One region of the Burkholderia sp. Ac-20345 genome, then DNA from elsewhere that is predicted to be linked to it. Evidence: predicted binding sites of a transcription regulator. Region 1 holds the regulator's gene; the other holds the start of a gene.
The links. The regulator LexA, encoded in region 1, represses DNA repair genes until DNA is damaged. The targets are predictions, from matches to a motif close to ACTGTATNNNNATACAGT.
Positions count from the first base shown of each region.

Region 2: the regulator LexA is predicted to act here: its motif matches at 2,757-2,774, upstream of G3O06_RS08390 (DUF2471 family protein).

Region 1 is NZ_JAAGPO010000216.1:607-7,918, reverse strand. It holds gene cysT (sulfate ABC transporter permease subunit CysT) at 1-756, opposite strand, end outside; gene G3O06_RS40545 (sulfate ABC transporter substrate-binding protein) at 879-1,916, opposite strand; gene lexA (transcriptional repressor LexA) at 2,181-2,828, shown strand; gene G3O06_RS40535 (hypothetical protein) at 2,855-3,190, shown strand; gene G3O06_RS40530 (DUF2939 domain-containing protein) at 3,220-3,939, shown strand; gene G3O06_RS40525 (universal stress protein) at 4,027-4,524, opposite strand; gene nodI (nodulation factor ABC transporter ATP-binding protein NodI) at 4,867-5,781, shown strand; gene G3O06_RS40515 (ABC transporter permease) at 5,788-6,621, shown strand; gene G3O06_RS40510 (hypothetical protein) at 6,659-7,081, opposite strand; partial or broken gene G3O06_RS40505 (permease) at 7,183-7,312, opposite strand, start outside.
Region 2 is NZ_JAAGPO010000012.1:78,875-86,186, reverse strand. It holds gene G3O06_RS08405 (hypothetical protein) at 1-754, opposite strand, end outside; gene G3O06_RS08400 (NAD(P)H-dependent oxidoreductase) at 905-1,693, opposite strand; gene G3O06_RS08395 (LysR family transcriptional regulator) at 1,780-2,673, shown strand; gene G3O06_RS08390 (DUF2471 family protein) at 2,839-3,243, shown strand; gene G3O06_RS08385 (NADPH-dependent 2,4-dienoyl-CoA reductase) at 3,445-5,478, opposite strand; gene G3O06_RS08380 (AraC family transcriptional regulator) at 5,554-6,660, shown strand; gene G3O06_RS08375 (DUF126 domain-containing protein) at 6,600-7,094, opposite strand; gene G3O06_RS08370 (aconitase X) at 7,087-7,312, opposite strand, start outside.

The sequences.
Region 1 (7,312 bases):
GACCGCGAGCGCGGTCGCGCCCGCGTAGTCGTACTGCTCGAGCTTCGTGATGATGAGCAGCGACGTGATCTCGGATTTCATCGGCACGTTGCCGGCGATGAAGATCACCGAGCCGTATTCGCCGAGCGCGCGCGCGAACGCGAGCGCGAACCCGGTGAGGAGCGCCGGCAGCACGGCCGGCAGCACGACGCGGCGGAACGTCAGCCAGCGCGACGCGCCGAGGCACGCGGCGGCCTCTTCCTGCTCGCGCTCGAAATCCTCGAGCACCGGCTGCACCGTGCGCACGACGAACGGCAGCCCGATGAAGGTCAGCGCGACCAGCACGCCGGCCGGCGTGAACGCGATCTTGATGCCGAGCGGCGCCAGATACTGGCCGACCCAGCCGTTGGTCGCGTAGACGGCCGCGAGCGAAATGCCGGCGACCGACGTCGGCAGCGCGAACGGCAGGTCGACGATCGCGTCGACGAGCCGCTTGAACGGGAACGTGTAGCGCACGAGCACCCACGCGACGAGGAAGCCGAACACGGCATTGATCAGCGCGCCGCCGAGCGCGGCGGAGAACGTCAGCCGATACGACGCGAGCACGCGCGGCGACGCGACGGCGGTGACGAACTGGTCCCACGACAGCGTCGCGGTCTTCAGGAACGTGGCGGCGAGCGGTATCAGCACCACGAGGCTCAAATAGGCCACCGTGATGCCTAGCGTCACGCCGAAACCGGGCAGCGCGCTCGGCTTGCGAAAGGTGTACGTCGTCATCGGATGCTCTTGCTGGGTCGATGCTGCTCATGGGTCCGACGCAAACGCCGGCGCAGTGAATCGCGCCGGCGAGCCGTCGGGGATGCGGCGCGCTGTCGTGGCGCGCCGCTGTCGTTATGGCGTTACTGCGGCTTGTAGATCGAGTCGAACACGCCGCCGTCCGCGAAATGCGTCTTCTGCGCATTCGTCCAGCCGCCGAAGGTATCGTCGACCGTGTACAGCTTCAGCTTCGGGAACTGCTTCGTCAGCTCCGCCGGCACGTTCTTCGAACGCGGCCGGTAGTAGTTGCGCGCCGCGATCTCCTGGCCCTGCGGGCTGTACAGGAAGTTCAGGTATGCATCGGCCAGCTTGCGCGTGCCCTTCTTGTCGACCACCTTGTCGACCACCGCGACGGGCGGCTCGGCCAGGATGCTCACCGACGGCACGACGATCTCGAACTTGTCGGTGCCGAACTCCTTGACCGACAGGAATGCCTCGTTTTCCCATGCGATCAGCACGTCGCCGATCCCGCGCTGCACGAAGCTCGTGGTCGCGCCGCGCGCGCCCGAATCGAGCACGCCTGCGTTCTTGTAGAGCTTCGTGACGAATTCCTTCGCCGTCTGCTCGTTGCCGCCCGGCTTGTGCACCGCGTACGCCCACGCAGCCAGGTAGTTCCAGCGCGCGCCGCCCGACGTCTTCGGATTCGGCGTGACGATCGAGATGCCCGGCTTGGTCAGGTCGTCCCAGTCCTTGATCCCCTTCGGATTGCCCTTGCGCACCAGGAACACGATCGTCGACGTGTACGGCGATGCGTTGTCGGGCAGGCGCTTCTGCCAGTCCTTGTTGACGAGACCCTTGTTCGCGAGCGCGTCGATGTCGTACGCGAGCGCCAGCGTGACGACGTCGGCCTGCAGGCCGTCGAGCACCGAGCGCGCCTGCGCGCCCGAGCCGCCGTGCGACTGCTTGAAGTTGACGGTCTCGCCCGTCTTCGCCTTCCACTCCTTACCGAACGCCTGGTTGAAGTCCTGATACAGCTCACGCGTCGGGTCGTACGACACGTTCAGGAAGGTCGTATCGGCCTGCGCGTGCGATACGACGCCCAGCGCCGCCGCCGCGCCCAGCGCGAGTGTTGCGATCAGGCGGCCCACTCCGCCCACCAGCCCCGTATTGCGCTTGCCCATCCTTGGTTCTCCAGTGTTGTCGGTATTGCGATGTCGGGCCAGTCTAACGAACGGGTTACATGATTAAAAATAATCGTTCCTCATTTTTTAATACTCAAAAGTGCTAACGCAGACGGGACGGACGGTTGCGGCAGATAAACCGGCGTCCGGACGTCGCGAAATCGCGCCGGAACCGCCGTCATCGCGTCGAACCTCACGTAACACTTGAAATTCGCGAACTACTGTATAAAAATACAGCTCACTGTCTATCCATACAGTTGAGCCATGACCAAACTCACCGCCCGTCAGCAGCAAGTGTTCGACTTGATCCGTCGCGCGATCGAGCGCTCCGGATTCCCGCCCACCCGTGCCGAGATCGCGGCCGAACTGGGCTTCAGCTCGCCGAATGCGGCCGAGGAGCACCTGCGCGCGCTGGCACGCAAGGGTGTGATCGAGCTGGCCGCCGGCGCGTCGCGCGGCATCCGCCTGCTCGGCATCGACGATGCCCCGCACCAGTTCACGCTGCCGCACGCCGGCCTGATGCAGCTGTCGCTGCCGCTCGTCGGCCGCGTGGCAGCCGGTAGCCCGATCCTCGCGCAGGAGCACATCTCGCAGCATTACGCGTGCGATCCCGCGCTGTTCTCCAGCAAGCCCGACTACCTGCTGAAAGTGCGCGGCCTGTCGATGCGCGACGCCGGCATCCTCGACGGCGATCTTCTCGCCGTGCAGAAGCGCACGGAAGCGAAGGACGGCCAGATCATCGTCGCGCGTCTCGGCGACGACGTCACGGTCAAGCGCCTGATGCGCCGGCCGGGCGGTCTCGAGCTGATCGCGGAGAACCCGGATTACGAAAACATCTTCGTCAAGGCCGGCAGCGCGGAATTTGCGCTGGAAGGCATCGCCGTCGGGCTGATCCGCTCGGGCGAACTCTGACATTCCGTCTCGCTGAGGAGAACATCATGGAACGCCTTGCCCGTCTGCTGCCTTTCCGTCAATTCGGCCGTCTGCGTCACCTGCGCGGCCGCACGCCCTGCGCACCGCTGTCCGCGGTGGCGCCTGTGCAAGAAGAAGTCGCAGTCGAACGGCAGGCGTCCCTGCTGCCGTCGGCGCTCCCCGCTTTCGCGCGGGTATCGCTGAACGCCGGCCTGAATCACGCCGAACCCGCCCGCCGCGCGCCGGTGCGCGTCTATCACGGCCGTTCGCGCCTGATCATGGTCGGCACGATCGATGCCGTGTGCCGGATGATCGATCACTGCATCGCAGAGGAACGATCGGCCACGCCAGGCGGTCTCTGATTGCGGAACATCCCCGCACCGGAGTCAACGTGACCGGATCTTCGGGCCGCGCATGGCGGCTCAAGCCCCTGCTGATCGTCGTGCTGGCCGTCGCCATCATTGCGGCGATCGGCTACGCCTACGCGTCGCCGTACGTCGCGCTCGGTCGCCTGAAATCGGCGATCGATGCGCGCGACGCGCAGGCCATCAGTGAGTACGTCGATTTTCCGTCGCTGCGCATCAGCCTGAAGCAGCAGGTCACGGAAGAGTTGATGCGCCGGATCGACGCGGTGAAGAAGAACAATCCGTTCGCGGTGATCGGTGCGCTGATCGGGTCGGCTCTGATCGGCCCGCTGGTCGATGCGTACGCGACTCCGGAGGGTGTGGCCGCGCTGATGAGCGGATTGCCGCCGCGTGGCAATCCGGGGGAGCGTCCGCCTGAATGGTCGAATCTGCCGGCAGGCGGCAATGCCCCGGGCAATACGCCGGCCGCACCGGCGGCCAATCCGGCTCCGGCGAGCGCAGCCGCTCCGGGCAGCAACACGGCCGCTACGGCCTCGTCATCGCAGCCCCCGGCAGTTGCCGCACCGGCCAGCCCGGTCGACGCAGCGCATGCGCCGCACCAGCAGCAAACCAGCGCCGGCTACCGCAATATCGACGAATTCATCGTGACCTACCAGCGCAGTGCCGACGGCACGCGCTATGCGGCGGTATTCCACCGCTTCGGCCTGTTCTCGTGGAAGTTGTCTGCAATCGACCTGCACGCTTGACTGGCCGCGGTCAGCGCCCGCGCCACTGACGTGGCACGACGCCTGACCGGCGATTCGCGCCGGTCAGGTAGTCAGCGAATCATGGGATCACTTGCCGTTCGCCGTGGCCGCTTCACGCTCGCGCGCGATTTCGGCCTTCTGCTCTTCCGCCGACGAACACGCAACCAGAATGCTGCAGTTCACGCGATCGAGCAGTTGCGTGTTGCCCGAGCCCATCCACCATCTAGACAGCCCGCTGCGGCACCGGTGGCCGACGACGACGAGGTCGGCCTTCAGCTCCGTCGCGAGATTCGCGATTTCGTCGATCGGATAGCCGAACGCGAAATGACCTTCGGCCTGCACGCCGCGCTCGCGCAGCCAGTTCACCCCTTCCTGCAGGATTTCGCGCGCGGTTTCCTCGAACCGGCCGCACGCGACGTCGGTCAGCAACCCCGCGCTCTGTGCAATGCTCGAGCGCATATCGACGACCGACAGCAAATGCGTCTCGGCCTTCAGGTCCATCGCGAGGTTGGCGCCGCAACGCAGTGCCTTGCGTCCTTCGAGCGAGCCGTCGTAACACAGCAGAATCTTGTTGTAGCTAGCCATGAAGCCTCCCTATCGCAATACCGAGCCTACGCATTCATCATGGTGCGCCGCAATTCAGGACGCAAGGGATGGAAAACGCTGATTCGCCCCGCTCGGCGCGTGCGCGATGATGCAGTGCACGATCGGTGTGCGCATGCATCGCACCGTGCAGGCATGCCCTGAAGAGACGCAGCCGATGCACTAGAATGGCCCGTTCGTACCGTACTCCAGCGGGCCGTCAGGCGCCGGCGTCGTGCGCTTCGGTCATGCCCGTGTGACACGCAATCGTCCGATCGGTTCGCCAACCGGACACGCATCCGGCAGCGGAACGCATCCGCGCCCGCTTACAACGACAACATGCCCATGTCCGTTGCACCGATCGATTTCCGGAACGTTGAAAAGCGCTATGGCGACAAGCTCGTCGTCAACGGCCTGTCCTTCACCGTCCAGGCCGGCGAATGCTACGGCCTGCTCGGGCCGAACGGCGCCGGCAAGACCACCACGCTGAAAATGCTGCTCGGTCTCACGCATCCCGATGCAGGCACCATTTCGCTCTGCGGCGAACCGGTTCCATCACGCGCGCGGCATGCGCGACAGCGCGTCGGGGTCGTCCCGCAGTTCGACAATCTCGACCCCGACTTCACCGTGCGCGAGAACCTGCTGGTTTTCAGCCGCTATTTCGGCATGTCGGCGCAGGCTGCGCGCGCGCTCGTGAAGCCGCTGCTCGAATTCGCGAAGCTCGAGAACAAGGCCGATGCGAAGGTCGGCGAGTTGTCGGGCGGCATGAAGCGCCGTCTCACGCTCGCCCGCGCGCTCGTCAACGATCCCGATGTGCTGGTGCTCGACGAGCCGACGACGGGCCTCGACCCGCAGGCGCGTCACCTCATGTGGGAGCGGTTGCGCTCGCTGCTCGCGCGCGGCAAGACGATCCTGATCACCACGCATTTCATGGAAGAAGCCGAACGCCTGTGCGACCGCCTGTGCGTGATCGAGGAAGGCCGCAAGATTGCGGAAGGCGCGCCGCACGCACTGATCGAATCGGAGATCGGCTGCGACGTGATCGAGATTTACGGGCCCGATCCGGCCACGCTGCGTGACGAGCTGTCGGCGTTCGCGAAGCACACCGAAATCAGCGGCGAGACGCTGTTCTGCTACGTGAGCGACCCGGAACCGCTCAGTGCGCGGCTCAAGGGTCGCACGGGGTTGCGCTATCTGCATCGCCCGGCCAATCTTGAAGATGTGTTCCTGCGGCTCACGGGCCGCGAAATGCAGGACTGATCGATCATGGACGTCCGCAACTATTCCGCCGCCGCACCGTCGGCACCGCCGCGCGTGTCACGCTTCGCGATCGCGATGCCCGCGAACGCGACCAACTGGATCGCCGTCTGGCGGCGCAACTATCTCGTCTGGCGCAAGCTCGCGCTCGCGTCGATGTTCGGCAATCTTGCCGATCCGATGATCTATCTGTTCGGGTTGGGGTTCGGGCTCGGCCTGATGCTCGGCCATGTCGACGGCGTGTCGTATATCGCATTCCTCGCGGCCGGCACGGTCGGGTCGAGCGTGATGATGTCCGCGAGCTTCGAGTCGATGTATTCGGGCTTCTCGCGGATGCACGTACAGCGCACGTGGGAAGCGATCATGCATACGCCGCTCGCGCTCGGCGACATCGTGCTCGGCGAGATCGTCTGGGGGGCCAGCAAGGCGATGCTGTCGGGGGCCGCGATCATGCTCGTCGCGGGGGCGCTCGGTTATGCGCAGTTTCCGTCGATGCTCGCGGCGCTGCCCGTGATCGCACTCGCGGGCCTCGCGTTTGCAAGCATCGCGATGATCGTCACGGCGCTCGCGCCGTCCTACGATTTCTTCATGTTTTATCAGACGCTCGTGCTGACGCCGATGCTGCTGCTGTCGGGCGTGTTCTTCCCGACCACGCAGTTGCCGCCGATCGCGCAGCACGCGGCGCATGCGCTACCGCTCGCGAACGCCGTCGAGCTGATCCGGCCCGCGATGCTCGGCCGGCCGGCGACCGACGTCGCATTGCATGTCGCGGTGCTCGCCGGTTACGCGGTCGGCGGATTCCTGCTGTCCGCGTGGCTGTTCCGGCGGCGGATGATGCGCTGAAGGCCGATGCATCGCGCACCGGCTTCATGCGACGACGTTACTCGTCGTCGTCGCTCCACGGGATCTCGACATCGGTCAGGAACGCGACGGTCGCGAGCGGGCCACCTTCCTGGCGGCCGAGCTTGCCGTCCGCGCGATGCCATTCGACGCGGAACTGCGTGCCCGGATCGTCGGCGACCAGATAGACCGAACGCAATTCGTCCGCGTCGGCTTCGTCCACCGGGCCGTCGAACGACACCAGCATCTTCTGCGGCCACAGCCCGTTGACCGGATCGTAAATGCGGTCACCCTGCGGAATGTCGATGCTGGCGTCGACGCCGATCGTTGCGGAAGCCTCGATGATCATCGTGCCGAGTGCATTGAGCACGGCAGTCGCCCGCGCGGAATTGGCCTGGCGGATCGCGAGATCGCCGCGCGTCAGCGCCTTTTCGAGTCGAGGATGGATCTTCGGTTGGGTCATGCGTTTTCCTGTTTGCTTCTTGTAAATGGCGCCGCACGCGTGAAACGGCGGCGCCGGATGAATACGACGATTGCGCCTGGCTGGCGCACCGCTTGCGTGCGTCAGAACCCGAGCGCGACCGCGAGCAGGCCGCTCGCGATCCCGATCACGACGACGAGGATCGCAACGACGGCAAGCATGTAAGGCTTGAACGAGCGCGCGAGCATCGCGAGCGACGGCACGCTGATCGGC
Region 2 (7,312 bases), on a different contig from region 1:
CCTGCGCACTGTAGCGAGCCGTCACGTATTCAGACGGGAACATCTGCACGGCAAACGCGCTCTTGTCCTTGTCGTCGTGCCGGACCACATAGCCGAGCGTCGTATGCTCGTCAGCGATACTCAGGTCCGCCAGACAGCCCCGCACTTGATTCGCCTCGTCGTAACCGACTTCGCGATGGTTGCTGATGCGGGGAAAGGGCATGCTGCCCTGGTCCAGCATCTGCATCGGGTTCTTGCGCATCATGTCCATGCGCGCGCCGAACATCAGCGCACTCAGCGCCTTGGTCGTGCTCGATGCGCTGCATGCGGGCGCCGATGCGGGCCACAACAGGTAGGCGCCCACCGCCAGCGCGGCAGCCAGGCCGCCGAAGCCGATCAGCATCTGCTTCTTCTTTTGCTCGCGCTGCATCGATGCGACCGTTTCGTTCCGACGCTGTTCGAACCGGGGCGGATCGATCTCCTCCAGCACCGTCATCAGGACGATTTTCGCGTTGCCGCTCGCGTAGCGGCCGTCCAGCAGTTCATGCGTGGCTTTCGCCTCGGCTTCCGCCGTCGTGTAGCCCTCGGCGATCAGCCAGTCGAGCATCTTGCGCGCGGAATCGGTGTCGGGAAGCTCGGCCGGTGCGTCCCTCAGACGCTGGGTGACGCGCGCCGCCTGCTCCTCCGTCAGATAGCCGCCGGCTTCGAGTTCGATCAGCAGGACGGCGCGGTTGTCATCAATCGGTTCTGCCTGGCCCGGTTGTTCGGAAGTCATCGTTGTTGTTCTCCGTCGAGACCGATTCGGTGCGCGGGATGTGCCGGCTTATTGTGCAGACGAATCGTGTCGATCTCCGGAAACTACTTGATTCGAGCGCATGTGTCGATATGCCCGCGCGTCGCTTTCTCGCGCGGGCCTGCCCATGCGTCATCCCTGCTCGTGCACCAGATGCGCCGCAAACCCCACTTTCCCCGGCGCGATTTCTTCCTTCAGCGTCAACGCCGGAATCTCGTAATCACCCGCGTTCTGCCGCCGGAACGGAATCGGCTGCGCGGTCCATAACGCATCCAGACGCTTGCCGAGCGCCGCACGCGTTTCGTCAAAGCGCGCATCGTTCATCTTGCCCGTCCGGTAGATCACGAACGGCGGCAGCACATCGAACCCCGGGTAATACAGCACGCCGTGCTGGATCGGGAACAGCACGTCGTCGATCGGCCCGTTGATGCCGCGCGGGCTGTAATGCGATTCCCACCCGCCCGTCGTGACGATCACCATCGCGCGCTTGCCGGCAAACGAGCCTTCGCCGTAGCGATCGCCCCAGTGCGTATCGGAATGCTCGCCGACGCCGTATGCAAAACCGTAGGCATACACGCGCTCGAACCAGCCCTTCATGATCGCCGGCATCGAGAACCACCATAGCGGAAACTGCAGGATCACCGCGTCGGCCCACTTCAGCTTCTCCTGCTCGCGTGCGATGTCTTCGCTTTGTGTGCCCGCCGCGAACGCGCGCTTCGAGTCGAGCGACGGATCGAACCGCGCGTCGGGCGCACGATCGGCCACGTCGTCCGCATCGAACGCCGCCTTCCAGTTCATCGCATACAGGTCGGTCACCTGCACCGTGTGGCCGGCCGCTTCGAGATGCTCGACGGCAAAGTCGCGCAACGCGCCGTTCAGCGAACGCGGTTCGGGATGGGCATACACGATCAGCACATTCATGTTCGTCACTCCGTGGATTGAATGACTGCAGGATGCCGCCACCCACGGTATATTTGAAATGAATTCCTGATATCCCAGGTATAGCCATGAATAATCTCAGGCGACTCGATCTCAATCTGCTCGTCACACTGGACGTGCTGCTCGCCGAACACAACGTCACGCGTGCTGCCGAGAAGCTGAACATGTCGCAGCCATCGGTCAGCGTACAGCTGCAGAAACTACGCGACGTGTTCGGCGATCCGCTGCTGCTGCCGGGGCCACGCGGGATGCGGCCTACCGCGCGCGCGGAAGCGCTGCGCGAACCGTTGCGCGATGCGCTCGAAGCGGTCGAGCGTGCGGTCATTCCGGCCACGCCGTTCGATCCCGTCACCGCGACGAACACGTGGCGTGTGGCGGCGACCGACTACGGAGAATCGACGATCGTGCTGCCCGCGCTGAGCGCGCTGCGCTCGGCCGCGCCCGCCACGCGACTCGCCGTCGTCGAACTCGTGCCGCCGCGCATCGAGCAGGATGCCGAACGAAACGGGATCGATCTCGCCTTCCATACGACCGAAGGGTCTCCGCCCGGCATGCGGCGCTTGCCGCTGTTCGCCGAGCGTTACGTGCTGATCGGCCGCGCCGGGCACCCAAAGTTGAAACGGCGCCCGACGCTCGCGCAGTTTGGCACGCTCGAACACGTCATCGTGTCGCCCGACGGCGGCGGTTTCTTCGGCGTGACCGACGAAGCGCTCGCGAAGGTGGGCGCCGCCCGGCGTGTCGTGCTGTCGGTGCCGCACTTCCTGTTCGTGATGTCGGCGGTCGCGAGCACCGATCTCGTCGCGATGCTGCCCGAGCGGCTGGTGCGTGACGTACCCGCATTGCGTGTGGTGGAAGCGCCGGTCGAGGTGCCCGGCTATGAAATGTCGATGCTGTGGCATGAGCGCGTGCATCGCGATCCGGCGCACCGGTGGTTGCGGGAGACGATCGCGGCAGCGGTGTAGATCGTTCTCCTGCCCGGTGCTGCCGCCCGCTTCGATCGCCGTCGCACAAAATCCTTCATCCGGGGCTTGAAACCGCACCAAACACTGTATATATTTACAGTGCTTTTTGCACCATTTGACCCGAATTCCGTCATTCACAGACGAACGGACTTTTGTGAGGCGACCATGTTCCAGGCATCCGCATTCGATCCCGAGCAACCCGGCTTCAACCCCGTCCACTTCGAGCGCGCCGCGCAGCGGGCGGTCGTCGATCTGCAGCGTGTCGCGGGCGGCCCCGCGCAGCGGGCGCTCGGCCTGCGGCGCCGAACCCATCCCGCGGCCGTCCGCACGATGAGCTGGCAGGCGCTGCTGAACGTCGAAGAGCTGGCATTCTCGAATGCCGGCTTCCTGAACCGCAACGATCCGGCCGTCGTCGACGCGTTCATCCGGCTGCGCGACAGCCGCCTGGTCGCCTCGGATGTCGAGGAGCCGGTCGACTGGCGCCGCGACGATGACGATCTGCCGGCCATCTACCTGATCGTCAAGGCGATGCTGGAAGCGGAAGAGGAAGAGCGGGCCGAAGCGGCCTGAGCCGCGTGAGGGCCGTTCGCGTTCGCGGTCGCGGTCTGTCGGGATAGCGCCGCCACGTGACGTGGCGACGCGGCCGGCGCTGCTGCTCATTTCAGTCCTGCGCCAGCGAATCGACGCATCGAGCGGTGAGCCACGAATCGCCGCGCAGGCGGATCGCCGCCACGCGGCGTACGCCCGGGCGGCCGTTGCAGCGGCCGCCCGTTACAGCCGTGCCGCGAGCCGTGAGCCCTGATCGATCGCGCGCTTCGCGTCGAGTTCGGCGGCCAGTTCCGCGCCGCCGATCAGGTGCACCGAGCGCCCGGCCGCCTGCAGCGGCGCAAGCAGCGCGCGCTGCGGCTCCTGCCCCGTGCAGAGCACGATCGTGTCGGCTTCGATCAATTCGTGATCGGTGCGCTGCTCGCCGTACGACACGTGCAGGCCGCGCGCATCGATCAGCTCATAGTTCACGCCGCCGATCATCTTCACCTGCTTCATCTTCAGCGTCGCGCGGTGAATCCAGCCGGTCGTCTTGCCGAGCCCCTTGCCGAGCGGCGCGGCCTTGCGCTGCAGCAGCGTCACTTCACGCGCGGGCGCCGTGACCTGCGCACGCGTCACGCCGCCACGCGTCGCGGCCGGGTCCGTCACACCCCACTCGGCCTTCCACTCTTCGAGATCGAGCGCCGGCGATTCACCCTCCTGCACCAGATACTCGGCGACATCGAAGCCGATCCCGCCCGCGCCGACCACCGCGACACGCCGGCCGACCGGCTGTTTGCCTGCGAGCACGTCGATGTAGTTGAGCACGTTCGGCCCGTCCTGCCCCGGGATCTTCGGGTCACGCGGCGCGACACCGGTCGCGAGCACGATCTCGTCGTAACCGCCCGCGATCAGGTCGCTCGCGTCGACGCGGCGGTTCAGGTGCAGGTTCACGCCGGTCAGCTCGACCTGACGGCCGAAGTAGCTCAGCGCTTCGTGGAACTCTTCCTTGCCCGGAATCCGCTTCGCCATGTTGAACTGGCCGCCGATCTCGGCCGCGCCGTCGAACAGGTCGACCTGATGGCCGCGCTGCGCGAGCACGGTCGAGCATGCGAGCCCGGCCGGCCCCGCGCCGACCACCGCGATGCGCTTCGGCTGCACGGCGGGCGTGTACTTCAGCTCCGTCTCGTGGCACGCACGCGGATTCAGCAGGCACGACGCGATCTTGTTCTTGAACGCGTGATCGAGACACGCCTGGTTGCAGCCGATACAGGTGTTGATCTCGTCGGCGCGGCCCTGCGCGGCCTTGACCACGAACTCGGCATCCGCGAGCAGCGGGCGGGCCATCGACACCATGTCCGCGCAGCCGTCCGCGAGGATCTGCTCGGCCACTTCGGGACGGTTGATCCGGTTGGTCGTCACGAGCGGAATGCCGACCTCGCCCTTCATCTTCTTCGTCACCCATGCGAACGCGCCGCGCGGCACCGACGTCGCGATCGTCGGCACACGTGCTTCGTGCCAGCCGATCCCCGTGTTGATGATGGTCGCACCCGCGCGCTCGACGGCCTTCGCGAGCTGCACGGTTTCGCTCCAGTCGCTGCCGTCCGGAATCAGGTCGAGCATCGACAGCCGGTAGATCAGGATGAAATCGCGGCCGACCGCTTCGCGCGTGCGCTCGATGATCTCGATCGGCAAGCGGATGCGGTTCTCGTACGAACCGCCCCACTGGTCGGTGCGCTTGTTCGTATGCATCGAGATGAACTGGTTGATCAGGTAGCCTTCGGAGCCCATGATCTCGACGCCGTCATACCCGGCTTCACGCGCGAGCGTCGCGCAGCGGACGAACGCGCGGATCTGCCGTTCGACGCCGCGCGCGCTCAGTTCGTGCGGCGCGAACGGCGAGATCGGCGACTTGATCTTCGACGGTGCAACCGCGAACGGGTGATAGCCGTAGCGGCCCGTATGCAGGATCTGCAGCGCGATCTTGCCGTCCTCCGCGTGCACGGCATCCGTGACCTCGCGATGCCGCCGCGCGGCGGCCGACGTCATCAGCGTGCCGCCGAGCGGCTTGGTCCAGCCGGCCACGTTCGGCGCGAAACCGCCCGTCACGATCAGGCCGACGCCGCCGCGCGCGCGTTCGGCGAAATATTCGGCGAGCCGCGGCAGCGTCTTGCGGCTGTCCTCGAGGCCCGTGTGCATCGAGCCCATCAGCACGCGATTCTTCAGCGTCGTGAAGCCGAGATCGAGCGGTGCGAGCAGGTGGGGAAAAGTCGTGGTCATGATGATCGTGCCAATAAGCAATGCGTGACATCGTAGGCGCGCGTCGCCTTGAACGTGAGGGGGCAAACAGCCATAATGCTTGTCATTTCCGGCCAAATCGACATGACCTCCCCTCTCGCCAAGGACCGCCTCGGGCTGCGCCGGCCGACGATTCCGGTCGCCTATACGCGCCTGCTGCTGCAGGCGCTGGCCGCGCGCGGCGTCGACCTGGCCGCCGTGCGCGCCGGCACCGGCCTGCGCGATGCGGTGCTGGCCGAACCGGACGCGCGCGTCGCGCCGTCGCAATGGGGGCGGCTCGTGCTCAATGCGATCGAGATCGGCGGCGATCCGGGCATCGGGCTCGCGTTCGGGCTGCTGCTGAAGCCGACCGTGCACGGCTTTCTCGGCTACGCGACGCTGACCGCGCGGGACATCCGCGAGGCGCTCTCCGTCACGCAGCGCTACTTCCGGATGCGCAACCGCCAATATCGCCTGACCTATGCAGAAGACGAACGCGGCGCGACGCTCGAACTGCACGGCGTGCAGGCCAGCCCCGTGTTGCAGCATCACGTGATGTTCGAATTCGTGCTGACCGGGCTCGCGCAGAACATCTCTCAATGGGCCGGGCGCACGTCGCCGCCGATCAAGCTCCAATTCACGTGGCCGGAGCCGCCCTATTTCGCGCGCTATCGCGACCAGTTGCCGCCGGTCGAATTCGGCTGCGCCGCCAACGCGCTGTGGATCGCGCACGACGTGCTCGACTGGCCGCTGCCGCTCGCCGACGAAGTCGCGCACCGGCAGGCGCTCGTTCAGGTGGAGCGTGAGTATGCGCAGGTGCGTCAGGACGAAGGCGATCTGGTCGAGCGCGTGCGCGCGGAGCTGGCACGTGGCGCCGGCGATTACCCGGGGCCGGAGACGCTCGCCGACGCGCTGCTCGTGTCGACACGCACGCTGCGGCGCCGGCTGGAGGAAGCCGGTTCGAGCTACCGGCAATTGCTCGACGAAGCGCGGTTTCGCGACGCGAAGCAGTTGCTCGCCGCGTCGGATCTCGACCTGAAAACGATCGCCGAGCGGCTGCAATTTACCGACCCGGCAAATTTCACGCGGGCATTCCGGCGCTGGGCCGGGCAGACGCCGAGTGCTTACCGGGAGGCGGCAGGCGGACTGGGGGAACCGGCGTCGGGTTCAGCGTCGCCGAAATAGAACCTCGCGCCGCCGTCCCCCTCACCCGCTTCGATCCGCACATCGCCCGTCGCGGCAACGATCGCGTCGTACACCTCATCGGTCACGCACACCACCGGCACCGCGATCGCATACAGTTCGGCCGCCACGATCGCGCCGATCGAGATGATCAGGTCGCGCTCCTTCAGCACGATCCCGACCGGCCCCGTGCCATTGCGCACGGCTTCCGCGAGCACGCTGCTGCTCGAACTCGAACCCTTCGCGTGCGGCATCACCATCACCTTGCCGGCGAGGCTCGCGCCGGCCTGCGGATGCCCGCGATCGACGATCTTTCCCACGCCGGAGTCGTAGCCGCCCCAGAAGCTGAGCGGCTTGTCGAGCACGAACGGGCGCGCGCATGCGCTGCCCGGCACGAGCGTGTCGCCCGTCAACACCTTGCGCGTCGCCTCAGTCATCGAATCGCACCTTTCCTTCATACGCCGAGCGCACGCATTCGCGCATGCTGCCGTACGCGACCGTCACGCCGATGTTCGCGGGCGCATACGACGCCCATTTCCCCGAATTGGTCATCACGAGCCCCGACAGTTGCTTCATCACCGGCGTGATGTACGTGCAGGTATCGACGACGATCTGGATGCCGCGCGCAGCGAATTTCTCCGCGAGGCCTACCTCC